Regions from separate parts of the Klebsiella sp. genome, predicted to be linked through region 3. Evidence: predicted binding sites of a transcription regulator. Region 3 holds the regulator's gene; each other region holds the start of a gene.
What was found. The regulator PurR, encoded in region 3, represses purine synthesis genes. The targets are predictions, from matches to a motif close to CANGCAAACGTTTGCNTG.
Positions count from the first base shown of each region.

Region 1: QVF11_RS02230 (nucleoside-specific channel-forming protein Tsx) is a predicted target of PurR. The motif match lies at 2,276-2,293, and genes of this name have one in related genera.
Region 2: QVF11_RS14570 (NCS2 family permease) is a predicted target of PurR. The motif match lies at 3,210-3,227, and genes of this name have one in related genera.
Region 4: pyrD (quinone-dependent dihydroorotate dehydrogenase) is a predicted target of PurR. The motif match lies at 2,128-2,145, and genes of this name have one in related genera.

Region 1 is NZ_JAPUEW010000008.1:44,221-49,554, reverse strand. Features, by position in the region: gene ribD (bifunctional diaminohydroxyphosphoribosylaminopyrimidine deaminase/5-amino-6-(5-phosphoribosylamino)uracil reductase RibD) at 1-993, opposite strand, end outside; gene nrdR (transcriptional regulator NrdR) at 997-1,446, opposite strand; gene QVF11_RS02235 (SadB/YajI family lipoprotein) at 1,594-2,136, shown strand; gene QVF11_RS02230 (nucleoside-specific channel-forming protein Tsx) at 2,432-3,316, shown strand; gene QVF11_RS02225 (helix-turn-helix transcriptional regulator) at 3,361-4,050, opposite strand; gene QVF11_RS02220 (VOC family protein) at 4,065-4,430, opposite strand; gene QVF11_RS02215 (M24 family metallopeptidase) at 4,495-5,334, opposite strand, start outside.
Region 2 is NZ_JAPUEW010000047.1:199,266-204,599, forward strand. Features, by position in the region: gene QVF11_RS14565 (Na+/H+ antiporter) at 1-1,603, opposite strand, end outside; gene QVF11_RS14570 (NCS2 family permease) at 1,751-3,100, opposite strand; gene QVF11_RS14575 (glutathione S-transferase family protein) at 3,489-4,157, opposite strand; gene soxR (redox-sensitive transcriptional activator SoxR) at 4,418-4,876, opposite strand; gene soxS (superoxide response transcriptional regulator SoxS) at 4,961-5,290, shown strand; gene QVF11_RS14590 (EAL domain-containing protein) at 5,275-5,334, opposite strand, start outside.
Region 3 is NZ_JAPUEW010000042.1:97,912-103,245, forward strand. Features, by position in the region: gene cfa (cyclopropane fatty acyl phospholipid synthase) at 1-253, opposite strand, end outside; gene punC (purine nucleoside transporter PunC) at 552-1,736, opposite strand; gene punR (DNA-binding transcriptional activator PunR) at 1,858-2,769, shown strand; gene purR (HTH-type transcriptional repressor PurR) at 2,788-3,813, opposite strand; gene cydH (cytochrome bd-I oxidase subunit CydH) at 4,110-4,199, shown strand; gene QVF11_RS12435 (MFS transporter) at 4,367-5,334, shown strand, end outside.
Region 4 is NZ_JAPUEW010000066.1:159,376-164,709, forward strand. Features, by position in the region: gene ssuB (aliphatic sulfonates ABC transporter ATP-binding protein) at 1-587, opposite strand, end outside; gene ssuC (aliphatic sulfonate ABC transporter permease SsuC) at 584-1,375, opposite strand; gene ssuE (NADPH-dependent FMN reductase) at 1,417-1,992, opposite strand; gene pyrD (quinone-dependent dihydroorotate dehydrogenase) at 2,241-3,251, shown strand; gene zapC (cell division protein ZapC) at 3,419-3,961, shown strand; gene QVF11_RS20020 (YcbX family protein) at 3,958-5,067, opposite strand; gene rlmKL (bifunctional 23S rRNA (guanine(2069)-N(7))-methyltransferase RlmK/23S rRNA (guanine(2445)-N(2))-methyltransferase RlmL) at 5,166-5,334, shown strand, end outside.

The DNA of each region.
Region 1 (5,334 bases), on a different contig from region 3:
GCGTGCATCGGTGCCTAACAGTTTAGGCGCAATGTAGACGATAAGCTCGTCCACCAACCCGGCCTGCAACAGCGCACCAGCAAGCGTTGGCCCCGCTTCGACCCAAATACTATTAATTTGCTGTTTACCCAGTTGCATCATCAGCACCACCAGATCAAGATGGCCGTTATGCTCGGGAACCAGCAGGCTGCGCACGTTTTCCGGCCACTGACGAACATCTTCGTGAGTGCGGGCAAACAGCATCTCACCCGCCTGCTGCACGATACGATGCTGCGGGGTCACGCGGTTCTGACTATCGATAACGATCCGTAAAGGCTGGTGTAGGTTTTCTCGCGGATACAATGCCTGGGTGTCGGCATTGAGCTCGTCCCAGCGCACGGTTAGCGCCGGATCGTCAGTCAGTACCGTCGCGCTGCTGGTAAGGATAGCGTGGCTCTGCGCACGTAGACGCTGAACATCGCGTCGCGCCTGTGGAGAGGTTATCCACTGGCTCTCTCCGCTGGCCATCGCCGTGCGGCCATCCAGCGACGCACCCATTTTAAGCTGGATATAAGGAAATCCGGTACGCATCCGTTTGAGAAAACCTTTATTCAGCGCTTCGGCCTCGTTCATCATCAGCCCGTGGCTGACGTCAATGCCTTCCTGCTGCAGGCGGTACAGACCGCGCCCCGCCACCTGCGGATTCGGGTCCTGCATCGCGGCAACCACACGAGAAACGCCCGCGGCAATCAGCGCTTCGCAGCACGGCGGCGTACGCCCATGATGGCTGCAGGGCTCCAGCGTGACGTAAGCCGTCGCGCCTTTAGCTTTTTCACCAGCCATACGCAGCGCGTGGACTTCAGCGTGAGGTTCGCCAGCACGGTAGTGAAAACCTTCACCGACGATCTCGCCATCTTTGACGATAACGCAGCCGACATTCGGGTTGGGGTGAGTGGTGAAGCGTCCGCGCGCGGCCAGCTTGAGCGCTCGCGCCATGTACATTTCGTCCAGCATAGTTTAATCCTGTAGGCGGGCGATCTCTTCGCCGAACTCTTTGATATCTTCAAAGCTGCGATAGACGGAAGCAAAGCGGATATAGGCCACTTTATCGAGCTTTTTCAGCTGCTCCATCACCAGGTTGCCGATCATTTTGCTCGGTACTTCACGCTCGCCGGTCCCGCGCAGATGCGTTTTAATGTGGTTAACAGCCATTTCCACGTCGTCAGAGCTGACTGGACGTTTCTCCAGGGCTTTCAACATTCCGCTCCGCAGTTTTTCTTCATTGAAGGGTTCACGCACATCATTGCTTTTTACGACCCGCGGCATCACCAGCTCCGCCACTTCAAACGTCGTAAAACGCTCATTACAGACCAGACACTGGCGACGGCGGCGCACGGAAGAGCCCTCGCCCACCAGACGAGAGTCGATAACTTTGGTATCTACGGCGAAACAGAAAGGGCAATGCATAGCGCGTCCTGACATGTAATTAAACTAACAGGTAGTTTACCGCGAAGTGACGAGACAACAAAGGAAGAGCTTTTGAGATAAAGGATCTATAGTGCGCTTACCCGAACAGTCTACCATTAAGCATCCTCTGTTAACGGAATCCCAACCATGACAAGACGTTATTTAAAACTGGCCATTATGGGTAGCCTTTTCACCCTCAGCGCCTGTGCACAGCAAAGCGAAGTCCGCCAGATGAACCAGAGCGTGAGTACGTTGAGCAAAGAAATGACTCAGCTCAATCAGCAAACGGTAAAAATTACTCAGCAAAACGTCCTGAATGCAAAATCGACCCGCGGCGTTTATCTGCTGCCGGACGCAAAAACGCCAGCGCGATTGAACAGCCAGATCGGTACTCTGCGCATGTCGCTGCTCAATATCACGCCAGATGGTGACGGTACCAGGCTGATGCTGCGCGTTCAGGGCGAATCTAACGATCCGCTGCCGGCATTTAGCGCAACCGTAGCTTCAGGACAAATCAGCGGTACGACTGAGAATTATCAGGAAGTGAACGTGCAGGATCAGCTGATTAGCGCCCCGGCAAGCACGCTGGCACCGAGCGATGTCGATATTCCACTGCGCCTCAATGGCGTCACGCCGAAACAAGTCGGTTTTGTCCGTATCCACGATATTCAGCCTGCCAACATGCAGTAACACCTTCCGCCGGATGCCATAAACATCCGGCATTTCCCCGCATTGAAAATCCATTTACAGATTTCCCGATCGGTTCACTAAAAATTGACAGCATTTATGAATTTCAGTGGCATTTTGTCAAGAAATGCATAAAATCGTGAACGCAATCGATTACGTGTATGTTCGTTATGTGAAACAACACATATTTTTGTGAGCAATGATTCCTATAATAGACGCCACAGAAATACGAAATATTTAGAAACGCTTCGGCGATTCTTTTAACGCCTTCAGGCTTAATTTAAACAGTGGCATCATTATGAAAAAAACATTACTGGCAGCGGGCGCCGCTTTTGCGCTCTCCGCATCTTTCTCTGTCAGCGCGGCAGAAAACGACAAACCGCAGTATCTGTCTGATTGGTGGCACCAGAGTGTAAACGTGGTGGGTAGCTATCACACCCGTTTTGGGCCGCAGATCCGTAACGATACCTATCTGGAATATGAAGCGTTCGCCAAGAAAGACTGGTTTGATTTCTATGGCTATATGGATGCGCCGGTCTTCTTCGGTGGTAACACCGACGCAAAAGGTATCTGGAACCACGGTTCGCCGCTGTTTATGGAAATTGAACCACGCTTCTCTATCGACAAACTGACCGGTACCGACCTCAGCTTCGGTCCGTTCAAAGAGTGGTATTTCGCTAACAACTACATCTACGATATGGGCCGTAATAAGTCTGGTCGTCAGAGCACCTGGTATATGGGTCTGGGTACCGATATCGACACCGGTCTGCCGATGAGTCTCTCCCTGAACGTGTACGCTAAATACCAGTGGCAAAACTACGAAGCATCGAACGAAAACGAATGGGACGGTTACCGTTTCAAAGTGAAATACTTTGTACCGCTGACCGATCTGTGGGGCGGTTCACTGAGCTATATCGGCTTCACCAACTTTGACTGGGGTTCCGATCTGGGCGATGACAACTTCTATGATATGAACGGCAAGCATGCGCGCACCAGCAACTCCATCGCTTCCAGCCATATCCTGGCCCTGAACTACGATCACTGGCACTACTCTGTCGTGGCGCGTTACTGGCACAATGGCGGCCAGTGGGCGGACGACGCTAAGCTGAACTTCGGCAACGGCGACTTTAACGTCCGTTCTACCGGCTGGGGTGGTTACCTCGTAGTCGGTTACAACTTCTAATCTGCTCTGTTTTCCCCGGCGTCCGCGCCGGGGATACCTCATATTTAACGATCTTCGCATCTCACCTTGCGCATAAAATCACTCAATGAACGATCGGCTCTTTCGCTGAAATGACGCCCGGTCACAACAATATCCAGGCAACGATCAAGGCGAAAGCAGCGATAATCTTCACGCAGCTCGCACCAGGTTACCAGCAGCCAGCGCTCGCCCCAGAAAAAAAGCCCCAGCGGCAACACTTCACGCTGCGACACGTTTCCAGCTTCATCCCGATAGTTTAGCGCCAGCGCCTGCTGTCCAGAGACCGCCCGATGAACTAAATCAAACTGGTCTTTAGTGTAGCCCTGAGCGCCAAAATCCGGAGCAAACAAGCGCGACTGTTCCGCCTTGCGCCGACTCTCCGCGGGCAAAATCGCCAGCACTTTTTCCTGCGCCGACTCCAGCGCTTGAGACAACGACGCGCCGCCCCAGGTCTGCAGCATCCGAATCGCCGCCACCAGCGCTTCGGACTCCTGGGTCGTCAGCATCAGCGGCGGTAAATCGTAGCCCGCCAGTAGTCGGTAGCCGCTTCCTGCCTCCCCCTCCACCGGCACGCCAGAGAGCGACAGATCGCGAATATCACGGTAAATCGTGCGCTCCGACACACCAAGCCGCTCGGCCAGCAGTCCGGCAGTAGTTAACCTTCTCCCCCGCAGGATCTGGACGATTTGAAAAAGGCGGTCGGCGCGTCGGCTCATTTTTGTTATCTCATTTACGCTGGTTGGTGAAGACCTATCCGATTACCCTCGCTATCGATAAACAGGGCAATAGTGCCGATATCATCCGCCAGCTCAAGCGGGCCAAAAACGCAGCTTCCGCCCGCCGAATTTACACGATCGAGCGTAGCCGCCAGATTGTCAGTATGTAGATAGATAATGCATCCCTGATCGGAAGGCTTAACGCCGTCGAACTTTGCCAGCGCACCGCCAGGAGCAGGATCCTGATAAGGAAATACCGCCATTTCAGCACAGTCCATATTCTCCCGCTTCAGCGTTACCTGCATCACTGGCTCGTAAAACGCCACGGCACGATCCATATCCGCGACCGGAATTTCAAACCAGTTAATCACGTTGTTCATACATCCTCCTGTCCATTGTTTGGGTTCAGGAGGAGTGTATGACAGGGCTACTGACAGCATTATGTCAGTATGGTGTGCAAACCAGCGCACAATCGGGGTTTAACAGCCACGGACGCAGGTATCCCACGGTGTTGGAAAATGGCAGCACTTCTTCAGGAAGCGAGATGCCCAAATGCTTGCGAATATACGTCCGGCGGGCGACCACTCGTTGCCAAAGCTCGGGGTAGTTCTGCGCCAGCACCTGACGCAGTGCGCTATCTGCAAGCGCCACGGTATCTTCAATGCTTGCGCCACCATAGCCCGCCCGGGAAGGAATGATGTCAATTTGCAGTATCATTCCACTCTGTAAGCATGCCGTTGAATTGGGTCCAATAGGCGAGCACAGCCACTCTTCATCAGCGACCAGGTGTCCTGGGTTCAAATGCCAGTGATACTCCGCCTTCGGCAACACTTGCTCGATTAGCGCATACATATCGCCACCACGCATGCCGATACGCAGATTTTCCAGCCAGGTAACCACCGCATTAAAATAGGGCTTCGCCACCACCTCGAGATAATCCGCTACTTCGGGCGCAAGTTCGCTCTCATCCGCCACCACATAGGCAGCACGGCTGCTTAGCCCGCCTTTGAAGCTGGTGGTCAGCGAGAACTTATCCCCATGCTGAATAACCTTGTCACCGGGATAAAGATTCGCGTGAGCAAAGCGATCGCCGGTAGCAGCAATCATCACCACGCTATTAGGCTGGCCTTCCGCCGCCAGCAGCGCGCCAATTTGCTTTTCCTTTTTTCCTGGTGCAATAGCGTTAAGGGCGGTCAGAACAGCAGTTGAGGCCAGGTTGGCACCATACTCATAGTGCGCCAGCTCATTGGCATTATTGGTGATTCTCGCCCCGCTTGCCGGGTT
Region 2 (5,334 bases), on a different contig from region 3:
GCAACATCTTCTGCAGCGTCTCGTTGCTGATCTGCCGGGTGGCACGCAGGTGGTATAGCTCCCCGCGCTCTGAACGCAGCGCCGCCAGGCGGAACCTGCGTTCGAGGCTCTCTTCCAGCATCGACGTTTCCACATCGTTACGTCCATCGACCCGACGACGCAGGTTACCAATTACCCGCGAACTGACCTCGGTCAGCAGCTGATTATCGATATTCTCTTTGGTGTCCGATGCCAGGCGCTCTTCCATTTTCTGAATCGCGACAATCGCCACGTCCGCCGTTGCCGCCCGCGCCAGACGCTCTTCTTTGCGCTGCTGAACGTGGTCGCTCGACTCGATATGCCGCAGCAGAATCGGCAGCGCAATCACACCAACAAACAGGGAGAACAGAATCACCCCGGCGGCAAGGAACACCAGCTCATAGCGCGCCGGGAAGACGTTACCGTCCGGCAACAGCAGAGGAATCGACAGCACACCGGCAAGAGTAATCGCCCCACGCACCCCGGCGACGGAGGAGATCAGCAGCTCACGCGTGGTCCAGGAGCCAAACTCCATCGGTTTCTTTTTCAGGAAGCGCTGGCTCAATTTACGCATCGTCCACAGCCAGCCAAAGCGCACCAGCATCAGGGCGGCGTAAATCAGGATGATATCGGTAAACAGCATCCAGGTTTCAACGTTCGGATCCGCCTCTGCCGCCACCAGCGAGCTCGACAGAATATCCGGCAACTGCAGGCCCAACAACAGGAAAACCATGCCGTTAAACACGAACTCCAGCATCGCCCAGGTGCTGTTCGCACGCAGGCGCATCGCCAGCGGTGCGCTGCGCATCACGCCGGAACGGGTGATGGTCATCCCCGCAGCCACCGCCGCCAGGATCCCGGAGAAGCCAATATGTTCTGCGATCAAGTAGGATGCGAACGGCAGCAGGAACAGCAGCACAATCTGCGTTGCCGGTTCATCGCCGCCCCAACGGCTAAGAAAGCGCATTGAGCGCCCGTACAGCCAGCTGACCACGAAGCCCGCGAGAATACCGCCGACCGCTACTTTGAAAAACTCCACCGTCGCTCCGCCGACGGTAAAAACCATCGTGCCCATCGCTACCGCGACGGCAAACTTCAGGGAGACCAGGCCGGAGGCGTCGTTCATCAGCGCCTCCCCCTGCAAAATCCCCATAATTTTTTTCGGAATGCGCCCTTCACCAACAATCCCTGAGAGCGCTACGGCATCCGTCGGTGACAGCACCGCCGCCAGCGCGAAGGCCGGTATCAGCGGAATGCCCGGTACGATCCAGTAGATGAGGTAGCCAATACCGACCACCGTCACCAGCACAAGCGCCAGCGCCAGACCAAATATTTCTCGCCCATGCTCAATGAACTCGCGGGTTGGCGTCTTCCAGCCATCAGCAAATAGCAGCGGCGGGATAAACAGAACCAGAAAGAGTTCAGGGTCGAATTCGACGTGCAGTCCAAAGGTAGGCCAGGCCAGCATCGCGCCAATGCCTATTTGGATTAAAGGTAGTGGAACCTGAAAGGGCAGTACGCGTGTAACCACCCCGGAGAGAGAGACCACGAGGGTCATGATGAGTATGGTAAAGAATATTTCCATGTGTTCCCTGTTTGCTACGTTTTCTTTTTTTACATCTGAGGCGTCATGTCTCGGAATGGTACGCTACTCAGATTAACGCAAAAGGAAACAGGATGTGGCTTAAAAATAAATCGGGCGGCCAAAGCCGCCCGTGATTAGCAGAAAAAGTTAAATCGCCCAGCCGCCAGCGTAGAAAATAACCAGCGCCGCCGCGATGATCACCGTCCCCAGGTTCAGCTTGCGCCACTCCCCGGACACCAGACGACCAATCACCAGTGAAGCAAAGCCAATCATGATGCCGGTAACAATGTTACAGGTCAGCACGATAAAGACCGCCGTAATCAGGCCCGCCATCGCATCGACAAAATCGTTAAAGTCGATTTTCGCCACGTTGCTCAGCATCAACAAGCCTACGTACATCAGCGCCGGAGCCGTCGCGTACGCCGGTACCAGATAAGAGAGCGGAGAGAGGAACAGGATCAGCAGGAACAGCACGCCAACGGTTACCGCAGTCAGGCCGGTTTTACCGCCCGCGGCAGTACCTGCGGCTGACTCGATATAGACCGCTGCCGGAGCCGCGCCGACCAGACCAGAGAAGACGCTGCTCAGGGAGTCAGTGGTCAATGCTTTGCCGCCATTGATAATCTGCCCGTCTTTATCCAGCAAGTTTGCCTGACCGGCCACCGCGCGGATGGTGCCAGTCGCATCAAATACTGCGGTCATCACCAACGCCAGCACGCTCGGCAGAACGATGGGGTTCAGCGCGCCCACGATATCCAGGCTACCGATCAGCGAGTTGCCCTTATCGTCGCTCAGCGACGGCATAGCGAAAACACCGGAGAAGTGAACGTTAGGATCGAAAATCAGACCGATAATCGACACGCCGATAATCGTCAGCAGGATACCGCCCGGCACTTTGAGTTTTTCGAGGCCGATAATCACCGCCAGCCCCACCAGCGACATAATCACCGGGAAGCTGTCGAAATTACCCAACGCCACCGGCAGGCCGTCCAGCGGGTTTTTAATAACCAGACCAACGCCGTTGGCGGCGATCAGCAGCAGAAACAGTCCGATACCAATCCCCGTGCCGTGCGCAACGCCCTGCGGCAGATTACGCAAGATCCAGCTACGAATACCGGTTGCGGAAATCACGGTAAACAGCACGCCCATCAGGAACACGGCACCCAACGCTACCGGAATACTGATCTGTTGGCCCAACACCAGGCTAAAGGCGGTAAAGGCGGTCAGCGAGATGGCGCAGCCAATCGCCAGCGGCAGGTTCGCCCACAGCCCCATCACCAGCGAGCCGACGCCCGCTACCAGACAGGTGGAGACAAATACCGCCGCCGGTGGGAAACCTGCTTTACCGAGCATACCCGGCACGACGATGACGGAGTACACCATCGCCAGGAAGGTCGTAAGACCGGCAACGATTTCCTGACGCACGGTGCTGCCGCGAGCAGAAATTTTAAACCAGGCGTCCAATGAACCGCCGGTACGCGCTGAAGGCGTAGACATAGAAAACTTCCCCTGAGAATTTTTATCGTTCGTTTGGATGCGAGGTGGACCATCCACTGCCAGTTAAACGCGATCTCCTTGTGCTACATCGCAGCGCCAGGGGCTGTGAAAAGCAAACGTTTAACTCCGCGCATACAATACGGTGTGAAGAATGACTTTGCTCCCCCCTGTTAGCAGAGGAAATGATGAGCAAAATAAAAAGGCAAACGATTATCCAGCCTTTAGATGGGCCTTTTCAACTGAAGATTGCCGTATTTCGCTAAATTTCGCTTATGACGTTCAGGAAATAACCAGCCGATGCGCAAACGTTATCGTCCATGCGCAATCCGGTAACATTTTTGCATTGCACTGATAGCAATTTTTTCCAGTCATCGGCTTTAGTAATGCTTCACCCACCGGGTAAGGTAAAAGGACCACCGCGCTCAATCGCACTCTGCCACGCCGGGCGCTGCTCTATGCGCTGTACCCACTGCGTCAGATGCGGAAAATCCTCCACGCCACCGCGCGCCAGCAGCGCCATTGCCGGAAAGCTCATCTGGATATCCGCCATACTCAGTTCGGCTCCGGCAAACCAGCGCTGGCGGGAAAGGTGCTCTTCAATAAAACGGGCGTGCGTTTCCACTTGCCGATCAAGCCAGGCTTTTTGTACGCCTTTGCCTAACGCATTGCCCAGAGTGCGCATGCCAAAAGGAACCGGCGGCTTGCCCAGGCTGGCGAACACCAGTTTCATCAGCATCAGAGGCATCAACGAACCTTCAGCGTAGTGCAGCCAAAAACGATATTGCAGCTTATCTTCTATCGACTGCGGCCTGAACCGCTGAATGCTGTCATAGGTCTCCTGCAAATATTCCAGGATTGCGCCGGATTCCGCGAGGATGTAGCCGTTATCTTCCACCACCGGCGATTTACCTAGCGGATGAATATCTTTTAACTCCGCCGGGGCGAGCATATTTTTCCCCCGCTGATAAGAGACTATCTGGTAAGGCAGTTGCAGCTCTTCCAGCGCCCATAACACGCGCTGCGATCGCGACTGATTAAGATGATGTACCGTCAACATGGGCTTCTCCCGCTGTTTGTTCAAATTAACTATAGGAACAGGCGGCGAATGACGGAAATTTTCCGGCAAACCAAAGAGGAAAAATCAGCGGGAAGTGCCACACTTAAGTTGTCGGCACAAACCGGAACCTCAATCAACACATTGCGCAATACCGAGGGGAGCCGACGTCGGGGGAAACCCTCCTGCGAAGCAGCGGGATAGTGCGAAAGACCAAGACCGGAAAACAACTAAAGCGCCCTGTTGTGGCGCTTTAGTTTTTTTTACTCCTCTTCCAACAGCCGCGCGCCGGTCCCCTCTTCGCCCAGCTTATCGCCGGGATTACGTAACGGGCAGTCGCGGCGCGACAGGCAGCCGCAGCCGATGCAGCCATCCAGTTGATCGCGCAGTGCGGTCAGGGTATGGATGCGCCGATCCAATTCCTCCCGCCACTGGGAAGACAACATCTTCCACTCTTTGGCGCTGAGGTTATGCCCTTCCGGTAACACGCCGAACGCATCGCCGATGGTCGCCAGCGGAATACCAATACGTTGCGCAATTTTAATGATCGCCACTGCGCGCAGGACATCACGCCGATAGCGCCGCTGATTACCGGCGTTACGCTGGCTGTGAATCAGCCCCTTACTTTCATAAAAATGCAGCGCGGAGACAGCAACACCGGTTCGTTTTGCCACTTCGCCGGGGGTCAGCAGCATTTTGATGCGAGGGGATTTCTTTTCCATAAAGCGCTTTACCTCAAGTTAACTTGAGGAATTATACTCGCCCACAGACAAAACGACGAATCGAGAATTGAGAGAGGCCGCAATATGTCCCATCACGATATTATCCAAACGCTTATTGAATGGATTGATGAACATATCGATCAACCACTTAACATTGATGTAGTCGCCAGAAAATCGGGCTATTCGAAATGGTATCTCCAGCGGATGTTTCGCGCAGTGATGCATCAAACCCTGGGGGATTACATTCGCCAGCGCCGCTTGCTGCTTGCCGCAGAAGCGTTAAGAACGACTCAGCGCCCGATTTTTGATATCGCGATGGATCTCGGCTACGTGTCGCAACAAACATTTTCGCGGGTTTTCCGCCGCGAGTTCGACCGCACGCCCAGCGCCTATCGCCATCAAATCTCCGCGTGAAGATGTTGTTGATGCGGGCAAAGGCTGGTGCGGGCGTTAGTCAG
Region 3 (5,334 bases):
CCAGCCCGGCACGTAAGACTTTATGGAAAAATAAATCCAGCCGCTCACAATCCCACCAGCCGTCCATATAGCTCTCTCCCAATCCCAGCGACCCTTCTTGTAAAACGCGCTTAAAAAAGAGGGGGTTTTTAATCCGCAGATCGGAGGGGGCAGGACCGTTAATTTCGATGCCCGCACGGCCTAATAATTCAGCGACAATCCGGTACCAATCATCATTTGGTACGCTTACTTCTTCTATACACGATGAACTCATAGCTTCTCCATCACGCCCAAGTGATCAGAACCTTAAAACAGCGTAGACGCTTTTCTGGCTTTGTGAGAAATCTCACGGACAATCCGTGAGGCTGCTATCCGACGTAGAACAGAGGAAGGGAGATAACCCTTGCCGAAAGGCCTTCCATGGAGAAACGGGACGCATCCTGCTCCCGTTAAATCAATTAATCTTTCTATTTATGTGATGCCGGATCCAGTATAGGCCGCTAAAAACAGGCTTTCAATAAAAATATGTTAGCAAGCTAATTACTGGACCTTAACACTATCTGAAGATTACCTTAAGCATGTGACGATTCTGTTGCCAGCGCAGTGGCCTTGTACTGCATACGGTAACCGATACCGGCCAGTACAATGGAGATAAGCATCACGCTGGTGGTGGTTTGCAGCGGTGTTGCTATCAGCGTAGAAACCAGCAGACTGGCGATAAAGCAAAGACCCAACTGTAAGGTATTTTGCAAAGCTGCGGCGCGACCGGTCGCCTGCGGGAACGGCTTCAGCGCCTGAGCAACGACGATAGGATAAATACCGCCATTTACCACCGCCATTGCGCAGAACGGAATCATTAATCCGACAAGCGTGGCATTAGCCTGTAAACCTACCAGCCAGGTAGCGGCAACGCTGATGGAGAAAATCACCAGCAGCCACGGCAGGATCTGCTGCCCTGACCATTTTTGTAAAGCCGCACGGCAGCCGTAACCGCCAACCAGAAACGCAATAGTTTGCGGAACGTAGCTCAGGCCGATAACGGTCGGGCTGTAGCCCATCTCGTGAAGAATAAATGGCGAGCCGGTCAACCATGCGAAAAAGCTGGCGGAGCAGGCGGCATAAATCAGCACGTTGCCGCTGTATTCGCGCGAGCGTAGTAGGGCAAGGAAAGTCAGCTTCTGCTGGGTGCCGACAACCGTCTTTTTCGCCGCTTTCAGACGCAGGGCAGGCAGCATGAGTAACAGGGTTATCGCGAACAGAACGGCGAAAATAGCCTGCCATTCGAAATGAACCAGCAGCCAGCTGCCGAGCAGCGGCGCCAGTGCTGGAGACAAGCCCACCAGCGGCATAATGGCGGCAAAAATACGGTTTGTGCGATGGGCTGGGTAGTAATCGGTCACCATCGCTTGCCAGGTCACGGCGGCGGCGCAAACGCCAATCGCCTGAATGAAGCGCAGCGCCAGCATCAGTGTGGCATCTTGCACCCAAAGCATCCCCAGACAGCCGATAGCGAAAATGACCAGGCCGCTTAGCAGTACCGGCTTGCGTCCGTAACGGTCGGAGAGCGGCCCCCAAAAAAGCTGTCCAATGGCAAAGCCTGCCAGGAACAAGCTCAGGCTGGCGCTGACTGAAGCCGCTGAAGTGTTGAGATCTTGTTGGATCGCGGCGAAAGCCGGCAGATACATATCGGTGGCCAGAAAGCCGAGCACGCTGAGCCCGGCCAGCCAAACTAAAAATCCTTTCCCAGGTTGTTGCAATTGTTGCATAAAATTCTCTTGTTATTGATGCAGGTACGGTGCGGCAGAGTGTAGGGAGTGCATTCGGGCTTGTGAAACGCTAATATTTGTCAGGTGGATTCAAAAATTTTGTAGGCAGAATATGTGGTCAGAATACTCACTTGAGGTGGTTGATGCTGTCGCGCGTAACGGCAGTTTTAGCGCAGCGGCGCAGGAGCTACACCGCGTACCTTCAGCGGTGAGTTATACCGTGCGTCAGTTGGAAGAGTGGCTGGCGGTTCCGCTCTTTGAACGCCGTCACCGCGATGTCGAATTAACCCCGGCCGGGGTCTGGTTTTTGCAGGAAGGGCGCTCTGTTATCAAAAAAATGCAGATCACTCGTCAGCAATGCCAGCAGATAGCCAACGGTTGGCGCGGGCAGCTATCCATTGCTGTCGATGACATCGTCAAACCGGCGCGCATGCGGCAAATGATCGTTGATTTCTATCGTCATTTTGATGACGTTGAACTGATTGTCTTTCAGGAGGTATTCAACGGTGTCTGGGATGCGTTAGCTGATGGCCGCGTGGAATTAGCTATCGGTGCGACGCGCTCAATTCCCGTCGGCGGGCGCTATGCGTTTCGCGATATGGGGATGCTGAGTTGGGATTGCGTGGTGGCCAGCGATCATCCGTTGGCGAAAATGGACGGCCCGCTAAGCGACGATGTGTTACGCAACTGGCCGTCGCTAGTACGGGAAGATACTTCGCGCTCGCTACCGAAACGCACGACATGGCTGCTGGATAATCAGAAGAGGGTGGTGGTGCCAGACTGGGACGCTTCCGCGACCTGCCTCAGCGCAGGGTTGTGTGTTGGCATGGTGCCAAAGCATTTTGCACAGCAGCGAATTGATAGCGGAGAATGGACGGCTCTGGCGCTGGAAAACCCATTCCCTGATGCGGCCTGCTGCCTGACGTGGCAACAAAGCGACGCTTCACCGGCGCTGATGTGGCTGCTGGATTACCTTGGCGACAGTGAAACGCTGAACAGGGAGTGGCTGCGGGCGCCGGAATAGCCGGCCCCGCGAGGAGAATTAACGGCGATAATCGACAAACGGGCCGTCGGCCACGGATCGACGTTCGACCAGGCGCGGATGTACTTCAATAGACTGGGAAATTTCGCGCTTGTTGACGATGCGGTCCAGCAGCATATTGAAGGCCGCTTCGCCCAGAGAATCTTTTGGCTGATGGATGGTGGTCAGCGCCGGGCTGAAGTAGCGGGCGTTGCGCACATTGTCATAACCGATCAGCGAAATATCCTGCGGCACGCGCAGACCCATTTCATCAGCCGCACAGATAGCGCCCATCGCCATGATATCCCCGCCGCAGAAAATCGCCGTCGGGCGATGGTGCTGGCTGAGGATTTGCTGCATCGCGCGGTAGCCGGATTCCGGCTCGAAATCACCTTGCACTACCCAGTTTTCAGGAACGTTGATCTGCGCTTCTTCCATCGCTTTCATAAAGCCGGCCAGGCGGCCGGCACCGGTGTTCCGCTCAAGCGGGCCGGGGATCACGCCAATTTCGCGATGACCGCGTTCCACCAGATAGCGCCCGGCAATATAACCCCCTTCGAAGGCGTTATCGATAACCGAGTCGGTAAAGTCGGCTTTTGCTTCACCCCAGTCCATCACGACCATCGGAATATGGCGATACTCTTCCAGCATGCTCAATACCGACTCAGGATACTCAGAACACATCACCAGCAGGCCGTCCACGCGCTTCTGCGCCATCATTGACAGGTAGGCGCGCTGTTTCTCCGGATCGTTCCATGCGTTGCCGAGAATCAGGGTATAGCCCTTCTGGAAGCAACTTTTCTCAACGGATTCGATAATTTCGGCAAAATAGGCCGCTTCACTGCTGGTCGCCAGCAATCCGATAGACTTAGTGTGATTAACCTTCAGGCTGCGAGCAACGGCGCTGGGGGAGTAGTGCAGTTCTTTAATCGCAGCCCACACAGCGTTGCGCGTCTCTTCCGCAACGAAACGCGTTTTGTTAATTACATGTGATACTGTTGTAGTGGAAACGTTTGCGCGCTTCGCTACATCTTTAATAGTTGCCATTACTTCTCACTCCAGACCTTGACCTGATCGTCCGTTTATCGGTACGTAAACGTTTGCCTGTACACACCCTGATGCCAAAATTAATCATTACATCACGTCGGGAAAACGACACAGAACGACAGGAAGGGGTCAATGGCCGATACGCTTTCAAATTAGCGTGGGATTTTGTCCGATCTTGGGGCAAAGGGGAAGAGCAAAAATGTGCATCCCTCTAAATCTCGGAAGATATTTGCGCTAATCTATGTAAAAATGAGCAAGCTCACTTTTCATGTGGGGATAATCAAGGGGAAAAATTGATGGATACAGATTTAAAGTTTTCGCTGACAACGACGATTATTGTTCTGGGTTTGATTGTCGCCGCAGGGCTGACCGCCATACTGCACTAATTCCAATATGAGGGAGGCATCGTTCTCCCTTTTCTTTTTCCGCCATTATTATCAATTTCGCAAAAATATTTTGCCATTTCGTTTACTTTTGTTTTTCTGTGATTGATGTCATGCTTTTGGCTTCTGATGAGATGCCGTCGCTGAAGACGGCCCGATGGAGTCATTGAATGAAAATCAACTTTCCCCTGCTCGCTCTGGCGATCGGTGCCTTCGGTATCGGTACTACCGAGTTCTCCCCAATGGGGCTATTACCGGTTATCGCCAAAGGCGTGGATGTCTCTATTCCGGCTGCGGGAATGCTTATTAGTGCCTATGCCATTGGGGTGATGGTTGGCGCGCCGCTGATGACTCTGTTGCTTTCGCACCGTGCGCGCAGAAATGCGCTGATTTTCCTGATGGCGATTTTTACTCTCGGTAACGTACTCTCTTCAATTGCACCAGATTACACCACGCTACTGCTGTCGCGCATTATTACCAGCCTCAATCACGGCGCTTTTTTTGGACTCGGCTCAGTAGTAGCGGCGAGCGTAGTGCCGAAGCATAAGCAGGCCAGCGCCGTGGCGACCATGTTTATGGGGCTGACAATTGCCAACATTGGCGGCGTTCCGGCGGCGACCTGGTTGGGGGAAACTATCGGCTGGCGAATGTCGTTCCTTGCAACGGCGGGTCTCGGCGTGGTGGCGATGGTCAGCCTGTGGTTTTCCCTGCCAAAAGGAAGCGCGGGTGAGCGGCCTGATGTTAAGCAGGAACTTTCAGTACTGATGCGCCCACAGGTGCTATCAGCGCTGCTGACCACCGTTCTGGGGGCAGGGGCGATGTTTACGCTTTACACCTATATATCACCGGTCCTGCACAGCATCACTAACGCATCGCCACTGTTTGTGACCGCGATGCTGGTATTGATTGGTGTAGGCTTCTCGCTGGGTAACTACCTTGGCGGTAAGTTTGCCGACCGCTCGGTTTCCGGGACGTTGAAGGGCTTTCTGCTGCTGTTAATGGTGATCATGCTGGCGATCCCGCTGCTGGCCCAGTCACAAATTGGTGCGGCTATCAGCATGGTTGTCTGGGGTGCCGCGACTTTTGCCGTGGTTCCGCCGCTGCAGATGCGCGTGATGCGCGTGGCTCACGAAGCTCC
Region 4 (5,334 bases), on a different contig from region 3:
GCCTCGCTGACGTCATGGGTCACCAACAGGACGGTAAATCCATGCTCCTGCCACAGCGAAACGATCAGATCCTGCATCTCAAGGCGGGTGAGGGCATCCAATGCGCCTAGCGGTTCATCAAGCAGCAATAATCCGGGACGATGAATTAACGCGCGAGCCAGCGCCACGCGCTGTTTCTGCCCTCCGGAAAGCGCCGCAGGCCATTCACTGGCGCGATCCTCGAGACCGACGCTCGCCAGCGCCTTAAGCGCAGCCTCACGCCACTGGCCTTTCAGCCCGAGGCCAACATTGTCGATAACCGTTTTCCACGGCAGCAGGCGCGAATCCTGGAACATCATCCGGGTATCGTCCTGAATCTGCGCCAGCGGCGTTGAGCCTGCCAGCAACTGACCGCCATTGGGCTTTTCCAGCCCTGCCAGCAACCGCAGCAGGGTACTCTTACCACCGCCACTGCGCCCAACTACCGCAACGAATTGCCCGGTAGGAATATGAAGATCGAGTTCATTCAGGATCGTGTTGCTGCCATAACGCTTGCTCACGCCGTTAAGCAGCAGCGGGATCCCCGGATTAAGACGCGCAGTCGTCATGCGTTAGCCTCCTGAAGGTGATAAGCCGGATTCCAGCGCAGCCAGACGCGTTCCAGAAGCTGGGCGCTGAAGTCGGCCAGTTTGCCGAGAATGGCATAAAGAATAATGGCAACCACCACGACATCGGTTTGCAGAAACTCGCGGGCGTTCATCGCCAGGTAGCCGATACCGGCGTTAGCAGAGATAGTTTCGGCAACAATCAGCGTTAACCACATCAGGCCAAGCGCAAAGCGAATGCCGACCATAATAGAGGGGAGTGCGCCGGGGAGGATCACATGACGGAACAGAGCAAAGCCGGATAAACCGTAGCTACGGGCCATCTCGACCAGTCCTCTGTCGATGTTGCGGATCCCGTGCCAGGTATTGATGTAAATCGGGAACATCGTCCCCAGCGCCACGAGGAAGATTTTGGCGCTCTCATCGATACCGAACCACAAGATAACCAGCGGTATCAGCGCAAGATGGGGCACATTACGCAGCATCTGAATGGAGGTATCCAGCAGGCGTTCACCCCAGCGAGACAGGCCGCTGATTAATCCCAGAACCAGGCCAATGGATCCACCGATGCTGAAACCAATCAATGCTCGCCATGAGCTTATCGCCAGATGTTGCCAAAGTTCACCGCTGGCAGAGAGCGTCCAGAAAGCCTTCAGTACCCCTTCCGGCGACGGCAAAATGCGGGTGGATAGCCAGCCCATCGAAGAGGCGAATTGCCAGATAATCACGCTGCCCACCGGCAGAAGCCAGGGTGCCACGCGTATCAGGAATTTTTGCGAAAGGGTCGCCATGATGTGTTCCTTTATTTCCGTGTGAGCGTCAACGTTAGCCTTTAAACGTGCTCTACCCGTTGCAAGCTTTTCAGCGCCGGAGCGCGGCTACTGGGGCGATGAAGTGCCTGCCAGAAAGTTTCTAATGCCAGGTCGAGTCGACCTTGCAGGTTTGGGGTAAATTGCGGTTTATGTTGATAATCTGTCACCTGACTATCATCAGCAAAGACGCCATGAAGGATTTCTTGTGCTTTCAGAGCATTAAGTACTGGTTTTAGAGCGTAATCTACCGCCAGCATATGCGCGATAGTCCCGCCAGTGGCCAGCGGCAGAACGATTTTGCCTTCCAGCGCACGCTCTGGCAGCAGGTCCAGAAGGGTCTTCAGCGCGCCGGAAAAAGAGGCCTTATAAACCGGGGTGGCGATAATCAGCCCATCAGCATCAGCAAGCTGTTCATTCAGCGCATGCAGAGCGGGGTTATCAAAGCGTGCGTAGAGCAGGTCTTCCGGGGCAAAATTTTGCAGATGCCAGTGGCAGACTTCGATATCCGCAGCGGAGAGTGTCTCTCTGGCGTATTCCAGAAGCGCGCTGGAGCGGGAAGGGTAACGCGGGCTACCCGCAAGTGTTATGACTCGCATACTCTCTCCTTATAACTAAATATTTTCATTTATCTATAATTGATAACATTTAGCTGCAGTGTGACAGAGCGCTTTTATTTCCCTAAATGATTTATCCAGCGTTGAATTGTCAGAAAGTGCATAAAGAGGGAGACAAAAGTAAACGTTTGCGTCTGAGATGCGATTTTTTGTCGCAGGTCAATTCCCTTTCCGGGGTGGATCGCACATAATACGCCCCCGGTTTGCACACCGGGAATCCAGGAGAGTTCATGTACTACCCCTTCGTTCGTAAAGCCCTTTTTCAGCTCGATCCTGAGCGCGCTCATGAAGTAACCTTTAAACAATTACGCCTTGTTTCAGGTACCCCGCTGGAAATGTTGGTTCGCCAGAAGGTGCCGACAAAGCCGGTAACCTGCATGGGACTCACATTTAAGAACCCGCTGGGTCTGGCCGCCGGGCTGGATAAAAATGGCGAGTGCATTGATGCGCTCGGAGCAATGGGTTTTGGTTCAATTGAAATTGGTACCGTGACGCCGCGTCCGCAGCCGGGTAACGATAAGCCGAGGATCTTCCGTCTGGTCGATGCCGAAGGTTTGATCAACCGCATGGGCTTTAATAACCACGGCGTTGATAACCTGGTTGAGAACGTGAAAAAGGCCCATTTTGACGGGATCCTGGGGATTAACATTGGTAAAAATAAAGATACCCCAGTTGAACAAGGCAAAGATGATTATCTGATTTGTATGGATAAAATCTATGCCTACGCCGGATATATCGCCATTAATATCTCCTCGCCTAATACCCCAGGCCTGCGTACTTTGCAATACGGTGATGCGCTGGATGATTTACTTTCTGGTATTAAAAATAAGCAACGTGAACTGCAAGAGAAGCACCAGAAATATGTCCCCGTGGCGGTGAAGATCGCGCCGGATCTTTCTGTTGAGGAATTGATCCAGGTTGCCGATAGTCTGGTTCGACATAATATTGATGGGGTGATTGCCACCAATACCACGTTGGATCGATCGCTGGTTCAGGGTATGAAAAATTGCGACGAAACTGGCGGGCTTAGCGGTCGTCCTTTACAGCTGAAAAGTACAGAAATTATCCGTATGCTGTCAGCGGAATTACAGGGGCGTCTGCCCATTATCGGAGTTGGTGGTATTGACTCGGTGATTGCAGCGCGTGAGAAGATTGCTGCGGGCGCTACATTGGTGCAGATTTATTCCGGATTTATTTTTAAAGGTCCGCCACTGATTAAAGAAATTGTTACCCATATCTAATCTTTTCCCTTCTTATATCCTACCAGGGCTTTATTTATAGCCCTGGTTGTTTTATATTCCTTCATTGTTGCTTATTTAGACATTTTAGTCTTTTCTTAATTTTGGAAATATTCTGTAGCAGTTTACCTGTTAATTACAGATGGAAGTGATAGAGGACGGGGGAAGAAATGCGGATTAAACCTGACGATAATTGGCGTTGGTATTACGATGAAGAGCACGATCGTATGATGCTCGATTTGGCTAATGGCATGTTATTTCGTTCACGTTTCGCACGTCGAATGCTGACCCCCGACGCCTTTGCTCCGTCCGGATTTTGCGTCGATGATGCCGCGCTTTATTTTTCATTTGAAGAAAAATGCCGCGACCTCGAATTATCAAAAGAGCAGCGCGCTGAATTAGTATTGAATGCGCTGGTCGCTATTCGCTTTCTCAAGCCGCAGATGCCGAAAAGCTGGCATTTCACTACCCATGAAGAGTGCTGGCAACCCGGCGGCGGCGATGCTGCCAGCGCCTGGCTTAGCGATACCGGGCAGCAGGTGAATCTGTTGGTGGTTGAAGCTGGTGAAAACGCGGCATTATGTCTGTTAGCGCAGCCCGGCCTGACGCTTGCCGGGCGGGTTATGCAGCTTGGCGACGTGATTAAAATAATGAACGACCGGCTGCAGCCAGCGCCGGGTGCAGCCAGCTACAGCCTGGGCCAGGCAGTTTAAGGCGCTAGCCGTAGCGCGGTTTTTGGCACGCAGCTGCAGCACAGAATAGTGCCATCTGTGCCAATCGCATTTTTCTTCAGCGCACTAACTTCTCCTTCTTCCAGCCGGATGCGGCAGCTGCCGCAAATGCCCGCCCGGCAGGAATAAGGAACGCGGATCCCCTGTTGCTCCAACTGCTCCAGCAAAATTTGCTGATTGTTGCCGGTAAAGCTTAACCCTTGCCACTCAATCTCTACCGTTGCGTCCTGTTGAGCATCGGGCATCAGCGCATCGTCGCTATCGCCTGCGCTGTAGGCTTTTGCCGGTCCCCGGGCCAACACTTCCAATTCATCACCCACGCGGATCACGCCGCTATTACGGGCGATTAGATTCTGACCGAAATCGACATCACCGTTATCCAGCGCAGTGCGAAAACCTTGCAGCGTGGTTAAGGGTTCACCAGAAGGGTGCTTTTGTCCGCGTTCCGGGCTGACGGTCGTAAACACGCAGCGGCTGCACGGTTTTGCCACATCAAAAACAACCTCGCCGATACGTACCACTTTCCACGTATCTTCCTCCCAGGCCGCTGCCCCGGTCACCACCAGGTTCGGGCGAAATTGTTCTATGCTTACGCTGGCCGGACAGCGATTTTGCAGGTCGCGCAGGGAGGCTTCATTAGCTAAAAGGTAGGGAAAGCCATCGGCGAAGGAGAGAGGAACGGCATCATGACGTTTCACCCGACGGCTTAGTTGTGGCCCCAGCCAACGGAGCTGGACGCTGCGGTTAAAGAAACCGCTTAGCCACTGGTTAACCGATGTCGGGGCAATCAGGGCGGTAAAATGGTTACCCCAGACTTCGGTCGGCTCCTGCTGCGGGGCGAAATCGCTGAAGCGAACTATTGCGCTGCTGCCGTCCGGTGCCGTCAGATGGAGGCCATCGTGGAGCGGGGCGGGGGTGAACTTAACCATTTGCGGGAACTGACGAGCGGTAATGAAGGTGCCATCGGTTTCCGTCACCATAAATATGCGATCGAAGGCCAGACCACTGATGCCTGCGTAGGCGTGACTCAGGCCAATTCCCCGCATCGATTTAACGGGATGAATAAAAAGTCGCGAAAGCGTTACCATACGCTGCCCCTGGGTTCAAAAATAAGCCTTTAACTTTATGACATAGGGCACATATTGGCTATAATGCGCACCAATTTTCTTTTAGTAAAAGTGACGATATGAATTCTCTGTTTGCCAGTACGGCTCGTGGGCTTGAAGAGCTGTTAAAAACTGAACTGGAAGGACTTGGCGCGGTGGACTGCCAGGTAGTCCGGGGCGGGGTCCATTTTCAGGGAGATACGCGCCTGCTGTATCAAAGCCTGATGTGGAGTCGGCTGGCTTCGCGGA